Regions from separate parts of the Rhizobium sp. 768_B6_N1_8 genome, predicted to be linked through region 3. Evidence: riboswitches for the same ligand, from Rfam matches in the RefSeq annotation. Region 3 holds a riboswitch; each other region holds the start of a gene.
What was found. A riboswitch is a leader RNA that binds a small molecule or an ion and turns the genes downstream of it on or off. The one in region 3 is predicted to bind cobalamin.

Region 1: another riboswitch for cobalamin. It lies ahead of cobU (bifunctional adenosylcobinamide kinase/adenosylcobinamide-phosphate guanylyltransferase); the one in region 3 lies ahead of nrdH (glutaredoxin-like protein NrdH).
Region 2: another riboswitch for cobalamin. It lies ahead of AB8B33_RS13130 (ABC transporter substrate-binding protein); the one in region 3 lies ahead of nrdH (glutaredoxin-like protein NrdH).

Annotation. Positions count from the first base shown of each region.
Region 1 is NZ_JBPWPV010000001.1:2,683,341-2,686,608, reverse strand. It holds gene AB8B33_RS13875 (chloride channel protein) at 1-586, opposite strand, end outside; cobalamin riboswitch at 794-1,188, shown strand; gene cobU (bifunctional adenosylcobinamide kinase/adenosylcobinamide-phosphate guanylyltransferase) at 1,541-2,065, shown strand; gene cobW (cobalamin biosynthesis protein CobW) at 2,070-3,116, shown strand; gene cobN (cobaltochelatase subunit CobN) at 3,126-3,268, shown strand, end outside.
Region 2 is NZ_JBPWPV010000001.1:2,537,993-2,541,260, forward strand. It holds gene AB8B33_RS13115 (ATP-dependent Clp protease proteolytic subunit) at 1-553, shown strand, start outside; gene AB8B33_RS13120 (hypothetical protein) at 584-1,042, opposite strand; gene AB8B33_RS13125 (YidB family protein) at 1,124-1,468, opposite strand; cobalamin riboswitch at 1,606-1,875, shown strand; gene AB8B33_RS13130 (ABC transporter substrate-binding protein) at 2,053-3,084, shown strand; gene AB8B33_RS13135 (FecCD family ABC transporter permease) at 3,096-3,268, shown strand, end outside.
Region 3 is NZ_JBPWPV010000001.1:3,951,747-3,955,014, reverse strand. It holds gene metE (5-methyltetrahydropteroyltriglutamate--homocysteine S-methyltransferase) at 1-805, shown strand, start outside; cobalamin riboswitch at 982-1,209, shown strand; gene nrdH (glutaredoxin-like protein NrdH) at 1,475-1,696, shown strand; gene nrdI (class Ib ribonucleoside-diphosphate reductase assembly flavoprotein NrdI) at 1,710-2,123, shown strand; gene nrdE (class 1b ribonucleoside-diphosphate reductase subunit alpha) at 2,102-3,268, shown strand, end outside.

The DNA.
Region 1 (3,268 bases), 1.3 Mb from region 3:
AGGCGCCCGTCAGCGGTGCATTGAAGGCGGCGGCGATGGCGCCGGCCGCGCCGCAGCCGACGAGGACGCGCATGTCGGAGCGGCGCAGCTGCAGCTTCAGGCCGAATTTCGAAGCGATGCCGGCTGCAAGCTGCGTATAGCCGGCCTCCAGACCGACGGACGCGCCGAAGCCGTTGGAAACGAGGTTCTGGATGGCGACGAGGATGCTGTCCGTCAGCGACAGGCGGCCGCCATGCAAGGCATTGGCCTCGATCGGGTCGACCATCGGCTTCTTGCGCCATCTGGCGAGAATGAAGATCAACAGGCCGAGCAGCATGCCGCCGGCAACCGGGGCCGTCATCAGCAGGAACTTGCTGTCGATCTGCGAGGCGCTGAGCCTCGTCGTGCCGTCTATGCCGAAGATCAGCCTGTGCATCTCTTCCGAGACATAGCTCATGGCGGTGACCGCAAGCCCCGAGGCGATACCGACGAGCGCGCCGGCAAAGACCATGCCCATTTCGCTGTGGCGGATAAGCGCGCGCAGGCGTCCCGGATCAAAGACGGTGCCGAGAGGGCCGAGGCGGCGAATATCCATTCGGGAGAGCATCATGGGGAAACTAGGCGGCAGGAGTGGGGGTCAAGGGCGGAGCCGGCATCCGCATGAGCGGCAATTGCGGCAAAATACCGACTGCGCCGTAAAGTTTTTGTGACGTAAACCTTTGATTAAAGACGATAATATCGGTAGTGTAAGTCGAGATGATCTCTGTGTGCACCCAGTGCGCCGATTGACATGCCCGGGGCGGAAGCCTAACCATGAATTGACATAATGGATGGTTCCGGATCGGCCTTACGCCTTCCGGATGAAAAGGGAATGTGACGGGGCGGACCCAAGCCGGGCGCCTTCATCACAGCCGACCCCGCGACTGTAGAGCAGTCAGGGTCTTCCGTCCGGTATTTTAGCCGTTGCGCTGACAGCCTCGCATTCTGCAGGCGGGCAAGGCGGTATAAGTGCCGGAAAAGCCACTGGAATGCATCGTGATCAGCCGGGGCAGGACGCCTCTATTTCTACGAATCGTCCGCCTTTTCACGAGAAGCAGCCGGGAAGGCGAGGCGGATCCGCTGGCACGATCAGGGGCGACCGGAAACGGTCTGCCCCTGTCGCGGCCGCTAACTGCGAGCCAGGAGACCTGCCATCCGTGCCGGGCATAATGCCCATACTGGGCCGTTTGCCCGCTGCCAGCACGGAGGTTGTCTTGGCTGAAGGATTTGATTCAGCGCTGCCTCTGGTGGTGCATGTGAAAGGTGTCGGTTCGGTACCTCCTGATGGGATGCGTCTGGCGCCTGTTGGTGGACGTTACCCGGCGCGCACTTTCCTCTCCTCCCTCATTCCTGTGCTTGTCACAGGAATCCAGCCACGGCGCGTCCGCGCAGTGAGTGAATCTACGCCGTCGTTGAGTGAGTCTCTCGTGCCCAAGGACTTGGGCACGCTGGATCCCTGTGACAAGCACAGGGATGAGGGAAGTGGGTGGAGCCGCGCCTTCGCTCCAAGGGCGGCCGTGGCATGACCAAGAGCCTTCTCAACGCCACCTTCATCCTTGGCGGCGCCCGCTCCGGCAAATCCCGCTTCGCCGAAAACCTCGTCACCACAAGCGGCCTCGACCACCACTACATCGCCACAGGCCGCGCCTGGGATGACGAAATGCAGGCGCGTATCGACCAGCACAAGGCCGACCGCGGCCCCTCCTGGACCACGCATGAGGAACCGCTCGACCTTACCGAGCGCCTTGCGGCAATCGACGGCGAGGGCAGGGCTGTTCTCGTTGATTGCCTGACGCTGTGGCTCACCAATCTGATGATGGAGGGGCGCGATATCGCCGCCCAGTCCGCCGCCCTTGCCGCCTTTCTACCGCAGGCAAAGGCGCGGCTCGTCATCGTTTCCAATGAAGTCGGCCTCGGCATCGTGCCTGAGAACCGCATGGCGCGGGATTTTCGCGACCATGCCGGCCGGCTGCACCAGATGATCGCGGCTGTGGCCGACGACGTGTATTTTATCGCGGCAGGTCTGCCGCTGAAAATGAAGGGTTAAATCCATGCAGCAGAAAATTCCCGCGACCGTCATCACTGGCTTCCTCGGTGCGGGCAAGACGACAATGATCCGCAACCTGCTCACCAATGCCGGCGGCAAGAAGATTGCGCTCATCATCAACGAGTTCGGCGATCTCGGCGTCGATGGCGATGTGCTGAAGGGCTGCGGGGCGGAGAATTGCACCGAGGACGATATTATCGAGCTCACCAATGGCTGCATCTGCTGCACGGTCGCCGACGATTTCATTCCGACCATGACCAAGCTTCTGGAGCGCGAGCAGCGCCCGGACCATATCGTCATCGAAACTTCAGGCCTTGCCTTGCCACAGCCGCTGGTCGCCGCCTTCAACTGGCCGGACATCAGAAGCGAAGTCACCGTTGACGGCGTCATCACCGTGGTCGACAGCGCCGCTGTTGCCGCAGGGCGTTTTGCCGATGACCATGATGCTGTCGATGCACGCCGGGTCGAGGATGAATCGCTCGATCATGAAAGCCCGATCGAGGAGCTCTTCGAGGATCAGCTGACCTGCGCTGATCTGATCGTGCTCAACAAGACCGACCTGATCGACGCTGACGGCCTTGGCCGTGTGAAAAGCGAAGTCGCCTCGCGCATCGCCCGCAAGCCTGTGATGATCGAGGCCAGGAATGGCGAGGTGCCGGCAAGCGTGCTGCTCGGCCTCGGCATCGGCACGGAAGACGATATCGTCAACCGCAAGTCCCATCACGAGCTGGAGCATGAGGACGGTACGCCGCACGATCACGACGAATTCGACAGTTTCGTCGTCGAGCTCGGCGCTATCGCCGATACATCAGGTTTCGTCGAGAAGCTGAAGGGCATTATCGCCGAGCATGACGTGCTGCGTCTCAAGGGCTTCATCGATGTCTCCGGCAAGCCGATGCGCCTGCAGCTGCAGGCCGTGGGTGCCCGCATCGACCAGTATTTCGACCGCGCCTGGACGCCGGGCGAAGCCCGCACCACGCGCCTCGTCGTCATCGGCCTGCATGAGATGGATCAGGACGCGGTGCGCAAGGCGATCGCGGCACTGGTCTAAGGGGTTTCGATGCACCTGCTTCTGGCTCAACAGGGAACGATCAGCGACGGGGACGAGGCCATCGACCTCGGCCAGTCGCCGGGCGATATCCTGTTCCTCTCGGCCGCCGACACCGAGCTTGCGGCAATCGCTGCGGCTCATTCCGGCGGGGC
Region 2 (3,268 bases), 1.4 Mb from region 3:
CATCTATTCCCGCCTCTTGCGTGAGCGGATCATCTTTCTGAACGGCGAGATCAACGACGGCGTGTCCGCCCTCGTCTGCGCCCAGCTTCTGTTCCTGGAGGCAGAAAATCCCAAGAAGCCGATCAACCTCTACATCAATTCGCCGGGCGGCGTCGTGACCAGCGGTTTTGCCATGTACGACACGATGCGTTTCATCCGCGCGCCGGTGCACACGCTCTGCATGGGAACGGCCCGCTCGATGGGCTCCTTCCTGCTGATGGCCGGCCAGCCGGGAGAGCGATATGCCCTTCCGAATGCCAGCATCCTCATCCACCAGCCCCTCGGCGGCTTCCAGGGCCAGGCGTCCGATATGCTCATTCATGCCGAGGAAATCAGGAAGACGAAGCAGCTCATGACCAGCCTCTATGCCGAGCATTGCGGGCGATCCTATGAAGAGTTCGAGCAGGCGATGGATCGGGACCGCTTCATGAGGGCTGAAGAGGCCCTGGAATGGGGGCTGATCGACCGCATCCTGACGGATCGAGAGGATGTGGCAGAGGTAGGAGCGCAATAGCCATGCGCCCCGCCCTCGCCAGCCTAAACCTCAGCTACCGGCCTTCAATGCCGTATTGCAAAGGCTCCAATAGCCGCCGCCCTTCTGGATCCATTTCAGATCGTTGAGCGTGCCGGCATCCTTGTTGGCATGATAGCTGTCGACGCAGGTATGCAGCCGGCCCTTGGCAGGCGTTTCGCTGGCGTATTTCTTGTCGATCGCCTTCGGCATGGTCACGCCCTTGGGGGCCTTGACCGTCGGCTTTGCGGGCTCCTTGTCCGTCGTTGCGGCCACTGCCTTGTCATCGGCAGCATCTTCGGCGGCCGCATCCGCGCCACAGAACTTCGCCCGGAAGTCGTTCCACTTCATGTCCTTGGCCGAACCATCGGCCTTGGCCGTCTGATATTTGGCGCTGCATTCCTTCATGGTCAGCGCGGAGGCCGGAGAAACGAAGAAGGCGGCGGCAATCAACGCTCCGGCGGAAGCGGGCACAAGCAATCTCGCAATCATGGGATATCCTCGTGTTGGGGGCAGTTCACGGCATGCACGTCTTTGGGGCCCCAAATCTTTGAGACCCCAAGTCTTTGAAGCCTATGAAACGGTTCCATTGGGCGTTGCCGCATCGACGGCTTTCGGCAGATGCTCGGCAAGCAGCTTGGACACATCATCGGCATTGACGCCGAACTTGGCGGCGAGATCGCGCAGCTGATCGGACGACAAGGCCGCCTGGATCTGTTCCGCCGATACGGGAAGATTGTGGCCGGTGCCGATCCAGGATGAGACCTGCTCGCCGAGGCCCGCCGAATTGAGCTGGGAAACGATGCCCTGCAGCCCTCCGGCATTGTCGAATATTCTGGTTGCAACCGCGACGTAATCGACCTGCCTGCCGGCAAGCACATCAGAGAGAACACCGCCTAAACCGTCGAAAATACTCATGGTTGCTCCTCCACCCATCAGCGGATTCTACATTAGCATGAGGTAAAATTTCTGTCATTCCGGATTTGCGAAACGACAGCCTTCCCTCCGCAAACAATACTTCTCGCTGGCCCTGCTTGACGTTGCCCATGGTGACGTCCTAAGTCGGGGGAGACGGTTCCCCGAGGAGAACTTCGAGGGGATTAATAGGGAACACGGTGCGGACGACCCAAAAGGGACCAAGACCGTGGCTGCCCCCGCAACTGTAAGCGGATTGCCGGTTATATCCGGAATGAATGCCTCGTCGTTCATTCCAGGACATCACCGGCGAGCTGGTCACTCCAAGTGCCACTGCGCGCAAGCGCGGGAAGGCAGATGACCGGCTGACATCCGCGAGCCAGGAGACCTGCCGTCAATCGCAATCCAATCAGCCAGGCGGGGATGCCTGGACAAGGAGCAGATATGATTGACCTTATTTCCTGCCGCTTGCCGCACGCGATCCGTCCCGATTGGACCACCCGCCGCTAGCCCTCCTCCACGTTTGGCTCACGCATCTGCGCGCGCCGGCGTCTGCTGGCCCTTTTCCTTCCGATCGAGAGTTTCCAATGCGCCAGATTATTCCAGGCTTTTCCCTTGCGTTCGGGCTCGCCAGCCTTTGCCTGGCCGACCTTGCAGCACCCGCCTTCGCCGCCACCCAATATCCCCTCACCCTCAGCAATTGCGGCCAGCAAGTCACCTTCGAGAAGGCACCGGCCAAGATCGTTTCGATCGGCCAGGGCATGACCGAAGTGCTCCTCTCGCTCGGCCTTGCCGACAAGATCGCCGGCACCGCCGTCTGGGTCGGCCCGGTCCTGCCGCAATATGCCGAGGCCAACAGCAAGATCAGACGCCTGGCCGACAACGACCCGAGCTTCGAATCCGTCGTCGGTGCCGAGCCCGATCTGGTGGCTGCCGAATTCGAATGGCATGTCGGCGCCCAAGGCTCCGTCGGCAAGCGCGAGCAATTCAAAGACCTCGGCATCAACACCTATATCGCGCCGGCCGATTGCGTCGCCAAGATCAACACCGATGGCGGAGACGGCGTGCGCAAGGAGCTGTTCACGATGGACCTGATCTATCAGGAAATCGCCGAACTCTCCGAAATCTTCGACGTGAAGGACCGGGGCGATAAACTGATCGCCGACCTGAAGAAGCGCGAGGCCGCGGCCGTTGCCTCCGTTTCAGGCGCGGCAGCCAAGAACCTGCCCGTCGTCTTCTGGTTCTCCAGCAAGGAGGTGAAAGGCGATGCCTTCATCGCCGGCAAGAACAGCGCGCCGGCCTATATCCTGAAGACGCTCGGCGCAAAGAACGTCGTGACGACTGAAGAGGAATGGCCCCTCGTCGGCTGGGAAACGATTGCGCAGGCCAATCCCGCCGTCATCGTCATCGCCACCATGGACCGCCGCCGCTATGCCGCCGACGATCCCAAGGTGAAGGTGGATTTCCTGGAAAACGATCCGGTCACAAGGGAGCTCGATGCCGTCAAAAACAAGCGCTTCATCATGATGGACGCGCAGTCGATGAACCCGACGATCCGCACGATCGACGGCATCGAAATCCTGGCAAAGGGCATCGCCGCCTCCGGTCTGGCGCAGTGAGCCAGGCTGCCTTGCCACAGAGGAAATGGTGGGCGCTTGCCGCGCTCACCATCGCCGCCTTCCTCCTGCTCGGCCTGATGGTCAGCCTCGCCGTATCGATCGGCGAGATATCGATCCCGCTCGCCACCACGGCAAAGGCGGTTTCCAACCGCCTGTTCGGCACGGCATTCGAACTCAGCCGCAT
Region 3 (3,268 bases):
GTATTTCGGTGAGCAGCTTTCCGGCTTCGCCTTCACTCAACATGCCTGGGTGCAGAGCTATGGCTCCCGTTACGTCCGACCGCCTGTTATCTTCGGGGACGTCTCCCGGCCGAAGCCGATGACAGTCGAGTGGTGGCGCTATGCGCAGTCGCTGACGGAGAAGCCCGTGAAGGGCATGCTGACCGGGCCGGTGACGATCCTCAACTGGTCCTTCGTGCGCGACGATCTCTCTCGCGCCGACGTCAGCCGGCAGATCGCGCTGGCGATCCGCGACGAGGTGCTCGATCTCGAAAGGGCCGGTGCGGCAATGATCCAGATCGACGAGGCGGCGCTGCGCGAGGGCCTGCCGCTGCGCAAGGCCGACTGGAAGACCTATCTCGACTGGGCCGTCGAGAGTTTCCGCCTATGCGCCTCCGGCGTGGCGGACGAAACGCAGATCCATACGCATATGTGCTATTCGGAGTTCAACCAGATCATCGATGCCATCGCGGCGATGGATGCCGATGTGATCTCCATCGAGACGTCACGTTCGAAGATGGAACTGCTGGAGGCCTTCCGTAGCTACAAATATCCGAACGAGATCGGCCCCGGCGTCTACGACATCCATTCGCCGCGCGTTCCTGATGTCGAGGAGATGACGGAGCTCCTGACGCTGGCGCGCGAGCGTCTGACGGACGGGCAGCTCTGGATCAATCCGGATTGCGGATTGAAGACGCGCAGGTGGGAAGAGGTTCGCCCGGCGCTCGTCAACATGGTCGCTGCCGCCCGAATATTACGACATGCCGCATCGACGATTCGGGCCTGAACCTGGAGTCGAAAATCAGAGAGCCGGCTATAGGCCGGCTCTCTTCATTGGGGCCTTCTCCACAGCCTACTTTCTTTAAGCATTCGTTAACCACGTTTTTCACAGGAATGTAGCAATTTCAAATATGCCGTAACGCGACGCACAAACCATCCGTTGACGCCAACTCCGATTCGAGTACTATATCTAGTGTTCAAGGTTCCTTCGATTCGCTAGGGATCGCAGGCTAAGACGGGAATACGGTGCGGTTTGCCATGATGGCAAAACAAGGCCGGAGCTGCCCCCGCAACTGTAAGCGGCGAGCAACTGTCCGATTTCAGGTCACTGAGGCATGACGCTTTGGGAAGGCTGGGGGCAGGGTGCTTCGACCCGCGAGCCAGGAGACCTGCCTTGAACGAAACGTCCACGGGCGGGGTGTCCGGAAGGTCGCGTATATGTGAGGCGGATCAAATCCGCACCTGTTGCGCTGCCCCCGGAAGTCCGCATGAGCACTTCGGGGTTGAAGTCATGTCGAGAGCATCAAAGCCGCCGCCCGCGCAAATCCCGCGAGGGATCGAATCCGGCGTGTAAAACGCCAACTTTGCCAGATCAATATCGAGCGTTACCCCGGACGCCGCAAGGCGCCCGATCCTAGTTCTGCGTCCGGAATCCATTGACATCACGAGGAACATGATGAGCGTTACCGTTTACAGCAAGCCTGCCTGCGTTCAGTGCACCGCCACATATCGCGCCCTCGACCGCCTGGGCGTCGACTATCAGATCATCGATATCTCCGAGGATGCCGACGCGCTCGATCGCGTTCGCGGCATGGGCTACATGCAGGTTCCGGTCGTCGTTGCCGGCGAGAACCACTGGGCGGGCTTCCGTCCCGATATGATCAGCGCGCTCTCCTGATCGGAGAAGAGCGGTGGGCCTGATCGTCTATTATTCCAGCCGGTCTGAGAATACCCATCGTTTCGTCGAGAAGCTGGGACTGCGCGCGGCGCGCATTCCCGTAGGCGTTGAGGACATCCACATTCGCGAACCCTATGTGCTGATCTCGCCCACCTATTGCGGGGATGGCGGCCCCGGGATCGTAAAGGGAGCCGTGCCCAAGCAGGTGATCCGTTTCCTCAACGATGCGGAAAACCGCTCCAACATCCGTGGCGTCATTGCTGCGGGCAACAGCAATTTCGGCGAGACCTATGGGCTTGCCGGCGACGTGATCTCGCAGAAATGCCAGGTGCCTTACCTCTACCGGTTCGAGCTTCTGGGGACTGCCGAGGATGTCGCCAATGTCAAAGACGGGATGGGACGATTTTGGACACAGGAACAAATTTGAAGCGAGATGCGGGCGCAAAACCGCTAAAGGCAGCGGACGCGCTGGATTATCACGCGCTGAACGCGATGCTGAACCTCTATGACGAGCAGGGCAAGATCCAGCTCGACAAGGACCGCATGGCGGCCAAGCAGTATTTCCTGCAGCACGTGAACCAGAACACGGTGTTCTTCCATAATCTCCGGGAGAAGCTCGATTATCTGGTGACCGAAGGCTATTACGAGCAGGAAGTGCTCGACCAGTATTCCTTCAACTTCGTCCGCGACCTGTTCGACGAGGCCTATGCCAAGAAGTTCCGTTTCCCGACTTTCCTCGGCGCCTTCAAATATTACACCAGCTACACGCTGAAGACCTTCGACGGAAAGCGCTATCTGGAGCGCTATGAAGATCGCATCTGCATGGTGGCGTTGGCACTTGCCGAAGGCAATGAGCAGCTTGCCCGTGATCTGGTCGAAGAGATCATCACCGGCCGCTTCCAGCCGGCAACGCCGACTTTCCTCAATGCCGGCAAGAAGCAGCGCGGCGAGCTCGTCTCGTGCTTTCTGCTGCGTGTCGAAGACAATATGGAATCGATCGGCCGCTCCATCAATTCGGCGCTGCAGCTTTCCAAGCGCGGCGGTGGCGTGGCGCTATCGCTGACGAACATCCGCGAGGCTGGCGCGCCAATCAAGCAGATCGAAAACCAGTCTTCCGGCATCATCCCCGTCATGAAGCTGCTCGAAGACTCGTTCTCCTATGCCAACCAGCTCGGTGCTCGGCAGGGTGCGGGTGCCGTTTATCTCAACGCCCATCACCCTGACATCATGCGCTTCCTTGATACCAAGCGCGAAAATGCTGACGAGAAGATCCGTATCAAGACGCTGTCGCTCGGCGTCGTCGTGCCCGACATCACTTTCGAGCTCGCCAAGAACAATGAGGATATGTACCTCTTCTCGCCCTACGACGTGGAACGGGTCTATGGCGTGCCCTTCACCGAGATATCGGTGACGGAGAAGTATCGCGAGATGGTGGCGGATGCCCGTATCACCAAGAAGAAGATCAAGGCGCGCGAATTCTTCCAGGTGATTGCCGAAATCCAGTTCGAGAGCGGTTATCCCTACATCATGTTCGAAGACACGGTGAACCGGGCAAACCCGATCGCCGGCCGC